Regions from separate parts of the Ensifer sp. SSB1 genome, predicted to be linked through region 3. Evidence: predicted binding sites of a transcription regulator. Region 3 holds the regulator's gene; each other region holds the start of a gene.

Region 1 (3,805 bases), on a different contig from region 3:
GCGCCTCGGGCTTGAGGCGGAAACCGGCGCAGGCCGGGCAGGGCGCCGCTGACATGTAGCGCTCGATCTCCTCGCGCGCCCAGGCGCTGTCGGTTTCCTTCCAACGGCGCTCGAGATTGGGAACGATGCCCTCGAAATTCTTGGTCGTGTTGTAGGAGCGGGCACCGTCTTCATAGTAAAAGACGATCTTTTCTTCCGTTCCGTGCAGGATCGCCTTCTGCGCCGCAGCCGACAGCTCGTTCCAGCGGCTGCCGAGCTTGAAGCCGAAGACCTTGCCGAGCGCTTCCAGCGTCTGGTTGTAATAGGGAGAGGAGGATTTTGCCCAGGGCGCAATCGCACCGTCGCGCAGCGTCCGGTGTTCTTCCGGCACGATCAGCGCCGTGTCGATCTTCTGCTGGCTGCCGAGACCATCGCAGGTCGGGCAGGCGCCGAAGGGGTTGTTGAACGAAAACAGCCGCGGCTCGATCTCGGAAATCGTGAAGCCGGAAACCGGGCAGGCGAACTTTTCGGAGAACAGCACGCGCTCGTGGGTTTCGTTCAGCGATTTGTTGGCCGAACCGCCTGCAGCGGTCTCCTCGGGTGGCAGCGGCTTGTCGGCAAACTCGGCAACGGCAAGCCCATCGGCCAGAGTCAGGCAGGTCTCCAGGCTGTCAGCCAGGCGCGAGGCAAGATCGGGCCTGACGACGACGCGGTCGACAACCACATCGATGTCATGCTTGTACTTCTTGTCGAGCGGCGGAACTTCGGCGATTTCGTAGAAGGTGCCGTCGACCTTGATGCGCTGAAAACCCTTCTTCATCAGCTCGGCGAGTTCCTTCTTGTACTCGCCCTTGCGACCGCGAACGAGCGGCGCAAGAATATAGAGACGCGTGCCTTCGCCAAATTCGAGCACCCGGTCGACCATCTGGCTGACCGTCTGACTTTCGATCGGCAGTCCCGTCGCCGGCGAATAGGGCACGCCGACACGTGCAAAGAGCAGGCGCATATAGTCGTAGATTTCGGTGACCGTACCGACCGTCGAACGCGGGTTGCGCGAGGTCGTCTTCTGCTCGATCGAGATTGCCGGCGACAGCCCGTCGATCTGGTCGACGTCCGGCTTCTGCATCATTTCGAGGAACTGGCGCGCATAGGCCGACAGGCTCTCGACATAGCGGCGCTGCCCTTCGGCATAGATCGTGTCAAATGCGAGCGAGGACTTGCCCGAGCCCGATAGGCCGGTCATCACGATCAGCTTGTTGCGCGGCAGATCGAGGTCGATGCCTTTCAGATTGTGCTCGCGCGCACCACGAATGGAGATGGTCTTGAGTTCACTCATCGGAAGCCAGCTTTTGCATGTCGGTTGAAAGCCCCCTATGTAATGACGCTAACGCCCATGTCGAGGCGCAATCGGCAAAACAGGCGGCCAATTCGAGTCGGTTGACAGGATCATAGCCAAATACTAGAACAAATAAAGAACAAATCGCCCATAAAACGACCAAAACTGTTGTGGATTATGTGCGAGGCGGGGCGTATCGACGGCAGCGGACCGCTAAGATGCGCGCTCTTGAAATTCCAAGCCGGGCCCTAGGCGCGGTGAAACCACGGGAAAAGCAACAATGGCTGGAAGCGTCAACAAGGTGATCTTGATCGGAAATGTCGGGGCAGACCCGGAAATCCGGCGCACGCAGGACGGCCGGCCGATCGCCAACCTGCGCATCGCAACCTCGGAAACCTGGCGCGACCGCAACAGCGGCGAACGCAAGGAAAAGACTGAGTGGCACACGGTCGTCGTGTTCAACGAAGGCCTCTGCAAGGTTGTCGAGCAGTACGTCAAGAAGGGCGCCAAGCTCTATATCGAAGGCGCACTGCAGACCCGCAAGTGGCAGGATCAGAACGGTAACGACCGCTACTCGACGGAAGTGGTACTGCAGGGCTTCAACTCGACGCTGACGATGCTCGACGGTCGCGGCGAGGGCGGCGGCTCCGGCGTCAGCCGTGGCGGTGGCGGCGACTTCGGCGGTAGCAACTACGGCGGTGGCGGTGGTGGTTACGACGACTACGATCAGCAGCCGCGCCAGTCTTCAGGCGGCGGCCGTTCGGGTGGCAGCCAAGGTGGCCAGGGCGGTCAGGGCGGCGGCTTCTCGCGCGATATGGACGACGACATTCCGTTCTGATCGTCGTATCAGGCTCGGACTGTTTCAAACGCCGTGTCCCTTGGGGGCGCGGCGTTTTTTGTTCGAGCGGAGGTGCCATCTCGCGATGTCAGCGGCTGATTGCTCAAATGGCAGCGCGTTCAGACGAACGCACAAGGCTCGCTCGAGCCGCCTGCTTCCAGTCCATCTTTCGGCTTCGAGCGCCTCCACTTCAAAGCGGATGCTTTAGAGGGCCATCGCGGATTTGACCCCGTCGACAACGAACTGGACGGCAAGGGCCGCCAGGATGACACCGAGCAAGCGGGTGAGGATGGCGCGGCCGGTGACGCCGAGGAACCGGTCGATACGTTCGGCTATGACCAGCGCGAGAAACAGGCTGAGCATCGACAGCGCGATGACGATCAGGAGCTGGGTGCGCTCTATGGCCGTCGGGAATGAGCCGGCAAGCAGGATCGTTGCCGAGATCGCGCCCGGCCCGGCAATCAGCGGCAAGGCGAGGGGAAAGACCGCGATGTTGTGGATGTGATCCTTCGTGGTCGCGTTCTCGCCGGTCTTTTCCTTGCGCTCCTGCCGCTTCTCGAAAATCATCTCGAAGGCGATCCAGAAGAGCAGCAGACCGCCGGCGATGCGGAAGGCGCCGATCGAAATGCCGAGCAGGCCGAGGATGCCGTTGCCGAAGAGCGCAAAGGCGGCAAGAATGAAGAAGGCGATCAGCGAACCGCGGGTGGCCACCTGAAAGCGCTCCTGCCGGCTGAGGCCGACGGTCAGGCTCAGGAAGATCGGCGCAAGGCCGGGCGGATCAAGCGTGACGAGAAGCGTGGTGAGCGCATTGACCAGGAGGTCGACATTGAACATCCGTTTCCCCTTCCGGATTTCGCCCCGGGTTTTCCCGGTGACGGGCGGGTATTGTTAGGCAAGCGGCAGGGGCTTGGGAAGAGGGCCGCAAACAAAGTCTCAGCAATGACTTATTGAGCAATCCCTACCGGCAACCGGACCGCAAATGCGCAGCATTTCGGTGATCGGCGACGGGGGTCTTCCGATTTCCCGCGCAATGCCCTAGAAAAGCCTGCTCCGGCGGCAAAAGACTGTTCACAACTGCCGCGTGGCTCATCGGGTCCGGATCTGGATTTCGGAGAAAATCATGCAGCGATTCAAAGCGTTACAGTGACATCTTCACACCTGGGCGGACGAATGGTGCCGTGGGCCGCAAATTGGCGATTCCGGTGGCAATCCGCTATAAATATCCGACTGATTCTGAACAAAGATCGTGATCACCATTGACTGAGCAAAGCCCCCCCGGCGGCGGAAAAACTCCGCCAGGCATCGAGCCGATTTCCATCATCGAGGAAATGCAGCGGTCCTATCTCGATTACGCGATGAGCGTCATCGTCAGCCGCGCGCTTCCCGACGTGCGTGACGGTCTGAAACCCGTGCACCGCCGCATCCTCTACGGGATGAGCGAGCTCGGCATCGACTGGAACAAGAAATACGTCAAATGCGCCCGTGTGACCGGGGACGTGATGGGTAAGTACCACCCGCACGGCAATGCGGCGATCTACGATGCGCTGGCGCGTATGGCGCAGGATTGGTCGCTCCGCCTGCCGCTGATCGACGGCCAGGGCAACTTCGGTTCCGTCGACGGTGATCCACCGGCAGCCGAGCGCTACACCGAA
Region 2 (3,805 bases), on a different contig from region 3:
GGTGATGTCGAGAAAGAGGCCACTGTCGCCATCGAGCGCGACGAGCGGCGTATAGCGGCTGCACCAGTCCGCAAGGCCTGCAAGCAGCGCCCGGTCGGCGGCGGGATCGGCCGGCAGCACGTCGATCTCGGGACACATGGCCCGAGCTTCGGCAACGCCCTGACCAATGTGAAATCCACGTTTCTCGGCGTAACCCTCAAGCGCGACGAGGCGCATCGCGCTCTTCACCTTGTCGGCGAAGACGACGGGCGGATGTTCAGGACGCCCGCGGGAAAGCCACGAGTTCCCCCAACGCTTGCGCGCGACCCGATCGGCCGGAAGATGCGGAAAGGCGAGCGACAGAATGCGCTGGTTCTGGATCTGCCGCAGCAGCGGCTGGTAGGGGCTCGACGGGGTAAAGGCGGCGGTCATGGGGGTTCCACTCCAGGAAGAAGCCGAGCGGCGCAGGAGCCCTGCTCTTCTCGGCAATGACATGAAAGACGGGATGGCCGATGCTGCCGCGAAGCATCGATCCATCCGGTAGGGCGCGCTCGCGCGCCGGGGCCGGCTCGACGAGGAAGCGGAAGAAGGCGCTGCTGGCCTCCTCGTGTCCGGACTGGCGCAGAAGCAGAAGGGGGATATGGCCCGCTCGTGAGCGGACATGCAGGCGCCGACTTTCGCTAAGCGCCAGGGCTGCAGGATTGCCGCGAATTTCAAGGATCACGGCACAGAAGGTCGGGACGGAAAGCGCGGCTTCAGCGATCCAGAGCGCATCCTTCACCGTACGAGGCAGGCTGAAGACGAGGCCGCGGACATCGAGGCCGAAAGCCTTGAGACCCAGCCCGTAGGGCATGCCCGCTTCGTTGGAAGCCATTGCCTGGCTGATCCAGAGTACGGGCGCCACCGACTCGCCCTTTTCCAGGCGCGCCTGCTGACAGAGCACGCTAAGTGCGGCAGCAAACCCGGCGGCAGCACCGGCATCACGCGTTTCGGCATTGCGGATTTCCGTCATGCCTTCGAGCGGCAGACCGCCTTCGAGAAGCGCGTCTAGATCCCGAACGCCAAGCGCCAGCACCTTGCGCCCCGGCTCATCTTCCTCACGTTGACGGAAGCCGCCGGGATCGGCCGCCTTGGCGGCGCGCACGACGCCCGGAAGCCGACGGTTTTCGATCCTGGCTATGGTTTCTCGGAGCGAAAGTACCGTCTCCCGCTCCACGGCTTTGTCGGCCATGACGGTCAACTCCCATCAGAATGTTCATGTTATGTTCTATTAGATTCCAGAGCTTCCTAAATGAGTCAACAGCCAATTCTAAGAATTTATTCCTGTCCCTGTGGTCAAGGAATTCAACACTCGAAAAACAAAGGCAAAATCGCTATATGGAGGGCAACAAGGAGTGCCTATGGCCCGCATTGACCAGACCGATGATTGGCGGGAACGCCACGCACCGACGCTCACCACCTTCGAACAGCTCGCGCTGGAAGCCTACGGCCATCTGCCGCAGGAGTTCCGCCAGCTGACGACCGACCTCATCATCGAAGTCGCCGACTTCCCGAGCGACGACGTTTTCGAGGATATGGCGCTTGAAACGCCCTTCGACCTGCTCGGCCTCTTCGAAGGCCGCGGCATCGGCGAACGCTTCACCATGGAAACCGGCCAGTTCCCCAATCGGATCACGCTTTATCGCCGCCCGATCATCGACTATTGGGCCGAGAACGAAGAGACGCTGGGCGATATCATCACCCATGTGCTGATCCACGAGATTGGCCACCATTTCGGCCTTTCCGACGACGACATGGAACGGATCGAGGCCAGCGTCGAGCACATCGGCGGCTGACACTTCATTTGCCTATCATCCGCGGTGAGGGCTACCCCTCATCCGCGCGGTGAGGAAGCCCCTCATCCGCCTGCCGGCACCTTCTCCCCGCAGGCGGGGCGAAGGAAAACCGTGGCACCCGCTCGCATTCATACCCAATTCCAGAAACGGGCTTCACGTGCCGACTATTCGCGATGACCAAGCGTCAGTCGCGTCCCCTCGCCCCGCTTGCGGGGAGAGGGCTAGGGTGAGGGGCTAAACTTGTTCTTCCGACTACTGTTCCGACAGCTTGGTATCCGGGGTGTAATCCTTGCCCTCGACCTCTTTGACAACTGCCTGGCCGCACTGCATGTGCTGCGTATCCGCATTGAAGGCATAGGTGGGTGAGCCGTGCAGGCTCCAGCCCTGGTTCAGCGCCGCCGTTATCTTGTGGCAGAAGGAGGCGTCGTCGGGACCGGTCAGGAAGCGGTAGAGTTTCAAGATCTTGTCTTTCGTTGTTCGATGAGGTCCGCCTTGGCGGCGAGTGTCGCGGCCTGGTCGAGGTGCAGCCGCTCGACCATCCGCCCGTTGAGATTGATGACACCCTTGCCAGCGTTTTCCGGAAGCGCAAAGGCGGCGATGATCGCGCGCGCCTCGTCGACGGCAACCTGCTCCACGCCGAAGCGCTCGTTCGCCGGGCCGATCTGGGTGGGATGGATCAGCATTTTGCCGTCATAGCCCATGTCGCGGCCCTGCCGGCATTCCTCGTCGAAGCCCGCCGCATCACGGAAATCGTTGAACACGGCGTCGATGACATCGAGGCCGCCGCCGCGTGCGGCCAACAGGATCTGCATCAGCCAGGAAATCAGATAGGGGCGACCAGGGCGATCCGGCACGCCGGTCTCCTTGCGCAGGTCGTTGAGGCCGACGACGAAACAATCGAGCCTGCCGCTGAAGGTGCGGCCGGCCTCGGCGATTGCCGGCGCGTTGATCACCCCACGCGGCGTTTCGATCATCGCCCAGAGACGCAACGTTTCCGGCGCGTCGTTCTCGTCGAGCCAGTCGGCCGCCGCCTGAATATCCGCCGGGCTTTCGACCTTCGGCAGGAGAATGGCATCGGGATTGGCCGCTAGCGCTGCGGCGAGATCGTGCTGACCGAAATCGGAGCCAATCGCATTGATGCGGATGACGATTTCGCAGTCCGGCCGGCTCGCCGTCAGATACTGCACCAGCGCCTCGCGCGCTTCCACCTTGCGCTCGGGCGCAACCGCATCCTCAAGATCGAAGATCGCGGCATCAGTTGCGAGTTCAGCGACCTTGGCGAGCGCGCGGGCATTGTCGGCCGGCACCGAAAGCACCGAGCGGCGCAGACGCACGGGGTGATGTTCGATCGATTTGTTCATGTTTCAGTTGTGCCCGCCTTTGCCGCGTTCCGCAAGACGAGGCGAACCGCCGCACCCCTTTCGCAAAGCGCGCCTCTTGCAAGTCCGAAGGCGAGCCCCCACATCGCCCTCAGAAAGGTGACGATTATGCAAAGCATTCGCTCTGTTCTCTTTACGGCCGCAGCCCTGACCATCACGTTCGCGGCCTTTGTGCTCACCGCCTCGCTGGCGCTGGCACTTGCCGGCATCGCCGCCGTCGTCGTGGTCGGCAGCGCCATTGCCACACGGCTGAATTTCAGGCCAGCCCGCGCCACGGCGCGTCCGGCTGCCGCAGGCCCCGCCCATGGCCACGGCCAGCGCGAGATGCGCATCTGGAATGACGGTCGCGGTACGATCATCGACCTCTGATCCCCAGGTCATCGGGATCGATCCCCGGGCGTCGGAATCGATCCCCAGCGGTCATCCGCAATCGGGCCGATCAATGATCGGCTCGAACCCTGTTGGCGCCCTTCAAAAACCGTCATTCAGCGGGCTGCAAATTTTTTTCGATCCCATGTCGGATCGGACATTCCATCTTCGTCCTTGAGACAGGCCAGCACGGTCCTGGCTCTTCGAAACAGGATGGAGAACGACATGGATACCCAGACGCAG
Region 3 (3,805 bases):
AAACCATCCCGACCACGATCATAGCCGTGCCGGCCATTTGAAGCGCCAAGCCTGTATCGGCGGGCTCGGGCAAGTATGCGATCAGCCCGAGAAGAAATGTTCCTGCCATCGCGGTCAAATAGGGCTCGAAGCCAGTGGCTGCTTTGATCGGGGGCAAGCGCGTAATGGCTACCACGCAGACCATTCCGAGGAATAGGACGGTGGCGGCGGTTGAAGTCAACGCCAAGACGTCAGCCGACTGCCATTCGTCTTTCACCACGATTTGCGCGGCGTGAACGATGCGCCGCAACATCGCGATTGCGAAATACGCGCAGATACCGAATCTGCCGATGATGTCGGCGAAGAGCAACGTTCTACCCTTCAGCATCCAAAATACCTCCCCCTCGATCGCCGGTAAGAATGCCACGGTTGCGAGCGGCTTCAAGCGTAACTTTAGAAGTTGCTTAATTCGGAAGGTCGACGCCATGTTGTGGCCGCCGCAGCACGACTATGTTTTGTTGGCCACGATGTCGAAATACGTCGTCGACGGATTTATGCGTTCTTTGAAGGGTTTGGTGTGTGGGAGCTCTTTCCGCGCCACGTCCAAGTTCGACAAGGGGCCGCGCCTCTTTAGGGGCGGCAGACAGCATCGGGAGTACGTGCTGAGCCTCGAAAAGATCGGCGAGATTGTCGTCAGAATCGCGCTCGCCGAGATCGATGCGAGGGACGAGCGCTTCTTGCAGAAGGCGATGAAGTGGCAGCGACCGATCCCGTCGCGACCCTCATGGACGCTCACAGGGCGGCCCGGAGGGCGCTATGACAGCCTTCCGCAGAGACGGTGACCTGCGACGTGTTCGTAGGCGGCGCGAAGGAGAAGCGGGGTTCAAGCACCTGCAGCTGGTGAGCGGGTTTCTGGCTCAGGATTCGCTGTGAACATGTCGCATTTCATGTCGTATGGATCCGCCGTCGCCGCGTGGAAGTGCAGGGAAAGCAAGGGAATCTCGTAGCAACATCGCGTTACGCGGAAGCGGTGTTTTTCCGCTTCGCGACGACTGCAACATATTGATTATATTGGTGAATATATTTGGAGGCCTCGCCCGGAATTGAACCGGGGTACAAGGATTTGCAGTCCTCTGCGTCACCACTCCGCCACGAGGCCTCACGGCTCGGATAACCGAGCGTTGGCGGGGATTTAGAATGATTGCAGAAAATCCGCAAGAGGCATTTTCGGAAAAAGCACAAAGCGAATTTGCGGTTCGGGCGCTTTCCACAGGCAGAACGTCTGGCAATGTCGATTGCTCCTGCCCAGCGTGCAGCAATGCTTCAAGAGGAGGTCGGAACGATTGCCTTCCTCAGCTTACTCCGGGTTGAGACACCTGGGAGCTTTCGCTCAGGCGTGCCACACGCCCGCACAAGCCACGTCTTCTAAATCCCCTGCGGATCTTATCGCTTCGGTGAAATCGGCAGAGGGGGAACGATGACTCCGCTGACATCAGCCGCATCGGTAGCGTCCGTCATCATCAAGCGGAGGCAATGGCTTATATGAAAACGAAACTTGTCCTGACGGCCTTGGCCCTCTTTGCTGCGACCACATTCGAGGCGCGGGCAGAGGACCTAGTTTTCAAGCTGAAGAACAACACAAATGCAGTTCTGACTAACTTCTACACGTCGCCGGTGGGCGTCAACGAGTGGGAAGACGATGTATTCGGCCGGCAGGTTCTGAACCCCGGCGAGAACATGGAGATCACCATCGCTGACGGTCGGGATGTCTGCAAGTACGACATGCGCTTCGAATTCGAAGAGGACTCGGGCCTCGATACGACCGAAGATACGCAGGACCTTTGCGAACTCGGTGAATACACGATCCACGAGTAAGCGGCGCGTTATCGGATAAACAAGAAGAGCCTCGCTACCCCAAGCGGCAGCGAGGCTCTTCAGAGCGCCGATTTTTTCTGGAGGTCAATGGTAGCGGCGGATCAGCCCAACGAGCTTGCCCTGGATCTTCACACGATCAGGCCCGAAGATCCGGGTCTCGTAGGCAGGGTTTGCGGCTTCGAGCGCGATCGACGCGCCCTTGCGACGGAAACGCTTCAGCGTCGCTTCCTCGTCATCCACGAGCGCCACGATGATATCGCCGGGGTTGGCTGTATTGCCATTTCGGATGATCACGGTGTCGCCGTCGAAGATGCCGGCTTCGATCATCGAGTCGCCCTTGACTTCGAGGGCGTAGTGTTCGCCGTTCCCGATCATATCGAGTGGAACGGTGATGTCGTGCGTGTTGTTCTGGATCGCCGAGATCGGCACACCGGCAGCGATGCGGCCCATGACCGGCACGGAAACCGATGTGTTTTCGGCCACTGGCGCCGGCTTCGGTGGTGCGGCAGGGGCTGCCGCCGGCGGCTTGCCGAGGCTTCCCTCGATCACGCTCGGCGAGAAGCCGCGACGCGGCTGCTGCTGGCTGGACGCGTAGGATTCCGGAAGCTTGATGACCTCGAGCGCGCGGGCCCGGTTCGGAAGACGGCGAATGAACCCGCGTTCTTCGAGCGCGGTAATCAGACGGTGGATGCCGGACTTCGACGCCAGGTCGAGCGCATCCTTCATTTCATCGAATGATGGCGGGACGCCCGACTCCTTCATGCGTTCGTGAATGAACAGAAGCAATTCCTGTTGCTTGCGGGTCAGCATGGCACGTCGCTCCAGAAGGCGTGAAACAAATCAAGAACAGACACTATCTGTTCCATATGTGTTCTGCAAGTGCCTAAAATTCCGTGAATTCAGTCAATTGGCGCGACTGCGCGTGCCGGTTGGTCACTTTTACGGGAGCAAAGCGGGTTTTGGTGATGATTGTTTGGTTGGAAACGACCGTATTGGACTGCGTCGAGCGAATCGCGAGCGTTCTGATGGCGAGGGTCAGGCCGGCTGCGTGGCGGCGCAGGCGTCTTCGAATTCCTTCACCGTCTCGGCGCTGTTGTCTTCGGGAAGCACCGCGTCCGCCGCATCGGTTGCCACGGGCGTGTCGCCGTCATAGACGAACGACTGGATGTAGAACGCAATGGCGCCCTTCCACACGTTGCGTCCATCAATCTGGTGGCAGGGTACGGCGCTTTCGAAGTCCGTCTGCAGTTCATCGACCGTGGCGGCACTGAGCTTGACGTCAGGCATGTTAGGCGATGCGACTATCGAAGCGAGAAGCAGGGCGGCAAGCACGGTGATCGTCCACTTTGAGGCAAGGGTGGGACTACGGGGCGGTTAACGATGTGAACCGCGCTTTCGTTCCGAAGTCCAGCAAACTTGGCGATCACTCTCATGTGTTCAACAGGTCTTTGAGTTCAGGCTGTGACCGTTTTGCGCCAGAGGTGCGCGGCGGCAAGGCCCTTGATCCTGGTGCGATCGGCCGACCCGCATTCGCATCGGTTGTGCCAGTCAATGTCCTCCCTGTTGGAGTGCACAAATCCCTGTTGTGATCGCGCCGCATTGTCTCGACAGGTTGCAAAAATACGATAACTTTGCGGGGAAAGTGGGGTGGTTGCATGCATAGATTGTCGTTGGCGGTTCTCGGTCTGTTGGTGGCGGCCGGAGCGGCCTCTGCTGAAGAGGGCCGTTCGAATATCTGGAAGCGGATCAACGCCTGGACGGTCGGTTCCGATCTGTCCTTGGGCGGCTCGTGCTACGCGGCGACGAGCTATGACGCCGGCGCGATTCTTCGTATCGGCTTCTATCCAAGGGGATCGGCGAACCTGGCGTTTCTTTCGATCGGCAATGCCACCTGGAAATCGATCGAGCCGCAAAGAGAGTATGACGTTGCCTTGCAGCTCGACCGCGGCCG
Region 4 (3,805 bases), on a different contig from region 3:
GCCCATGTAGTCGAACGCGCCGTCGCCGAAACGATCGACCAGCGCCTGGCGCTTGCGGCTGCTCGTCAGATTGAGCGCATCGGTCGAATGCATGACCGAGGAAAAGAGGCCGACGTGATCGGCAATATCCCGGGCAACCGACGGCGCCGCACCGGTGACGAGTACCAGTTCGCGGCCCGTCTTTCTCTCCTCGGCGAGCCGGTCGATGACGGCCTGCCGGTAGGGCCAGTCCTGCGCCCTGCGCCCGGAACGCAAGGCCACCTCGTGTTTCAACCGCGCCTTGCCCTTTGCCAGCCAGAGCAGCATGGGAAAAAGCATCAGGGGGTTGCGCAACAGGATGATCGCCGCGCCTTCCCACAGTGTATCGGCGGCCAACAGAGTACCGTCCAGATCCACACACAGCGGAATGTGCCGTGTCTCGGTGCGCGCGTCCATGATTTCCATCCCAGCCATAATTGCCGGCATGATGACGTCTTCAACTTTCCAGAGTGGAAACACGGGCCACAATCTCGCCCGGAAACTGTCGACCTGGTTAACAAATGTCGGCAGCGCTGACCAAGGTCAGTGGCGGCCGATCCAGTTCAACGCATCGCGCCAGTCAGTCATGCGCACCGGGGTGCCGTGTGAGCCGCTTTCGAACAGGACGAAGCGTGTCGGATAGCCTTGAGCCTTCAGCGTGCGATAAAGTGCCTTCTGGCTCTCGGCCGGATAAACGCTGTCGCGGCTGCCATGGCTGAAGAACATGGGCAGCTTCGCCTTGTAGGCGGCACTCTTCGTGAAATCGGGGTCGCTCACGCCACCCATCACCATCATGCCGCTGAGAGCGGCGACAGCGGAGGGATCGCGCGAAACGCCCCAGCAGATGAAGCTGCCCATCGAGGCGCAGGCCAGTACCACAGGCCGGCCGCCCGAGCGCTCTGAGACCTGCCTGACCAGGCCGGCAATATCCGCGGCACCTGATGTGTCGAAGGAGCGGACGCTCGGTGCGTAGTAGACGCCACCGTTGGCGACGGCGAGGTTTTTCAGCCGATTGAAGTTGCCGCCAAAGGAAAAATCGTTGGTGCCGAGCCGTCGGTCGCCACCGCGACCGTGGATGAAGATCACCGTGAAGGCAGCGCCGCGGTCCGGACCGACGCGGGTCACGTCAAGCGGACGGCCGCCGATGTCGAGCGTCTCGTTGACCTGCTCGCTTTTCACGCCCAGAGAAACATAGGCGCGCTTCACCCGGCGTTCCGGGATTTCGTCCCGTTCGTTGATATCGCGCAATTCCTGATAGTCGACGGTCAGGTCATCACCGTCATCATTTTGCTGCAGCACCTTGCCATAGGAGAAGAGCTCGTCCTTGAAGGGCTTCAGTGCCTGCGCCTGGACGACAGAAGCTGCGGAAAAGAAGGCAACGGCCAGCAGAAGCCGACGAAACGGAAAAACAATTGTGGACACGGCCAATGACGGGCTCCCTCGTTCGCCGAAAGCCTTGCCATCGCCCGGACGTCAAAGCAACACTTGCGCCATGACACGGCCGTGAAGGCGGATTTTCGCCAAGGCCGACGCCGGCATTCTCCTTTTGTTCGCGTATCCTGTGAGAGTCTGGCAGAATTCAGATGATTCGACCGCCGGGGGATGGCGGCAAAGCCGAGGTCTTGCTATGGCCTCAGGCATCCCCATACGACAGGAACGATCCGAACGGCCCCATGGACGACAACAGCGACCTCTTTTCAATGCCCGAGCAACCGAAGCCCGTACAGCCGAGCGCCAAACCGGCTGTGCCAGCGGCACCCGTCGTGCGCGAAGAGCCTCGCCCTGCCCCGAAAGGCAGTGATGGCAGTGATTATGATGCGTCGGCAATCGAGGTGCTCGAAGGCCTGGAGCCGGTGCGCCGTCGTCCGGGCATGTATATCGGCGGCACCGACGAAAAGGCGCTGCACCATCTCTTCGCCGAAGTCATCGACAACTCGATGGACGAAGCGGTGGCCGGCCATGCCAACTTCATCGAAGTGCACCTCGACGCAGACGGCTTCCTGACCGTCACCGACAACGGTCGCGGCATCCCGGTCGAGAACCATCCAAAATTCCCGGGCAAGTCGACGCTCGAAGTCGTCATGACGGTTCTGCATGCCGGCGGCAAGTTCGACGGCAAGGCCTACGAGACCTCCGGTGGTCTGCATGGTGTGGGCGTTTCCGTCGTCAACGCGCTGTCCGATGCGCTCGAAGTGGAGGTTGCGCGCAATCGCAAGCTCTATCGCCAGCGCTTCTCCCGCGGCATTCCGCAGGGCGGGCTCGAAGAACTCGGCGATGTGCACAACCGCCGCGGCACCCGCGTTCGCTTCCATCCGGACCCGGATATTTTCGGGCCGCATGCGCATTTCGAGCCCGGCCGGCTGTTCCGCATGGCGCGCTCGAAGGCCTATCTCTTTGGCGGCGTCGAGATCCGCTGGTCCTGCGATCCCTCGCTGCTGCAGGAAGGCTCGGAGATCCCGGACAAGGCTGTCTTCCACTTCCCCGGCGGCCTGAAGGACTATCTCGCCGCAACACTCGGTAAGGAATTCACCGTCACCCGTGAGATCTTCGCCGGCAAGTCGGAGAAGGCAAACGGGCACGGCTCGCTCGAATGGGCGGTCACCTGGTACGGCGGCGACCAGCAGGTCCATTCCTACTGTAATACCATCCCGACGCCCGAGGGCGGCACGCACGAGGCGGGCTTCCGCATCGCGCTGACCAAGGGCCTGAAGAACTATGCCGAGCTGACGCAGAACAAGCGGGCGGCGATCATCACCACCGACGACGTGATGATTTCGGCAGCAGGCATGCTTTCGGTCTTCATTCGCGAACCGGAATTCGTCGGCCAGACCAAGGACAAGCTTGCGACGGTCGAGGCCCAGCGCATCGTCGAAAACGCACTGCGCGACCCATTCGACCACTACCTTGCCGACAATCCGGGCGAAGCCGCCAAGCTGCTCGACTGGGTCGTCGAGCGTGCAGAAGAACGCGTGCGCCGACGCAAGGAAAAGGAAGTCAACCGCAAGACGGCAGTGCGCAAGCTGCGCCTGCCGGGCAAGCTCGCCGACTGCTCGCAGAACACCGCAGAAGGCGCCGAACTCTTCATCGTCGAAGGGGACTCTGCAGGCGGATCGGCAAAGCAGGCACGCAACCGCGCCAACCAGGCGATCCTGCCGTTGCGCGGCAAGATCCTCAACGTCGCAAGCGCCGGCCGCGAGAAGCTTAGCGCCAACCAGCAGATCACCGATCTCGTCCAGGCGCTTGGCTGCGGCACCCGCAGCAAATACCGCGAAGAGGACCTGCGCTACGAGCGCATCGTCGTGATGACCGACGCCGACGTCGACGGCGCGCACATCGCCTCGCTGCTGATCACCTTCTTCTATCAGGAAATGCCTGAACTGATCCGCGGCGGTCACCTCTATCTCGCCGTGCCGCCGCTCTATCGCATCAGCCAGGGCTCGAAGACGCTTTATGCGCGCGACGATGCGCATCGAGAAGAATTGATGCGCACCGAGTTTTCCGGTCGCGGCACAGTCGAGATCGGTCGCTTCAAGGGTTTGGGCGAGATGCTGCCGGCGCAGCTCAAGGAAACGACGATGGACCCGAGGTTCCGCACGTTGCTCAAGGTCGAGATCGACGAGATCGATTTCGAAGGCACGCGCGAGGCGGTGGACAATCTCATGGGTACCAAGGCCGATGCCCGCTTCCGCTTCATCCAGGAGCGCGCCGTATTTGCCGAGAACCTGGACATCTGATCCGGAACTGTTGCGAAAATGCGCACGCTTCTTGTGCGCCCTGAGCCATCAAG

Evidence for each region. Region 3 encodes LexA, which represses DNA repair genes until DNA is damaged. Its sites were predicted from a motif close to TGTTCNNNNTGTGTTCNG; they were not measured.
Region 1: the regulator LexA is predicted to act here: its motif matches at 1,440-1,457, upstream of uvrA (excinuclease ABC subunit UvrA).
Region 2: the regulator LexA is predicted to act here: its motif matches at 1,232-1,249, upstream of I8N66_RS26795 (metallopeptidase family protein).
Region 4: the regulator LexA is predicted to act here: its motif matches at 1,555-1,572, upstream of parE (DNA topoisomerase IV subunit B).

The regions. Positions count from the first base shown of each region.
Region 1 is NZ_JAEPRP010000059.1:20,578-24,382, reverse strand. Features, by position in the region: gene uvrA (excinuclease ABC subunit UvrA) at 1-1,315, opposite strand, end outside; gene I8N66_RS16425 (single-stranded DNA-binding protein) at 1,596-2,153, shown strand; gene I8N66_RS16420 (MarC family protein) at 2,358-2,987, opposite strand; partial or broken gene gyrA (DNA gyrase subunit A) at 3,410-3,805, shown strand, end outside.
Region 2 is NZ_JAEPRP010000134.1:6,459-10,263, reverse strand. Features, by position in the region: gene I8N66_RS26805 (DNA polymerase Y family protein) at 1-342, opposite strand, end outside; gene I8N66_RS26800 (hypothetical protein) at 257-1,210, opposite strand; gene I8N66_RS26795 (metallopeptidase family protein) at 1,380-1,814, shown strand; gene I8N66_RS26790 (DUF1737 domain-containing protein) at 2,067-2,273, opposite strand; gene I8N66_RS26785 (CoA ester lyase) at 2,270-3,175, opposite strand; gene I8N66_RS26780 (hypothetical protein) at 3,302-3,562, shown strand; gene I8N66_RS26775 (glyoxalase/bleomycin resistance/extradiol dioxygenase family protein) at 3,788-3,805, shown strand, end outside.
Region 3 is NZ_JAEPRP010000040.1:20,863-24,667, reverse strand. Features, by position in the region: gene I8N66_RS12570 (isoprenylcysteine carboxylmethyltransferase family protein) at 1-466, opposite strand, end outside; gene I8N66_RS12565 (hypothetical protein) at 465-821, shown strand; tRNA gene I8N66_RS12560 (tRNA-Cys) at 1,065-1,138, opposite strand; gene I8N66_RS12555 (hypothetical protein) at 1,522-1,854, shown strand; gene lexA (transcriptional repressor LexA) at 1,939-2,664, opposite strand; gene I8N66_RS12545 (hypothetical protein) at 2,890-3,141, opposite strand; gene I8N66_RS12540 (hypothetical protein) at 3,510-3,805, shown strand, end outside.
Region 4 is NZ_JAEPRP010000174.1:11,379-15,183, reverse strand. Features, by position in the region: partial or broken gene I8N66_RS30350 (UbiA family prenyltransferase) at 1-435, opposite strand, end outside; gene I8N66_RS30345 (alpha/beta fold hydrolase) at 562-1,446, opposite strand; gene parE (DNA topoisomerase IV subunit B) at 1,692-3,752, shown strand.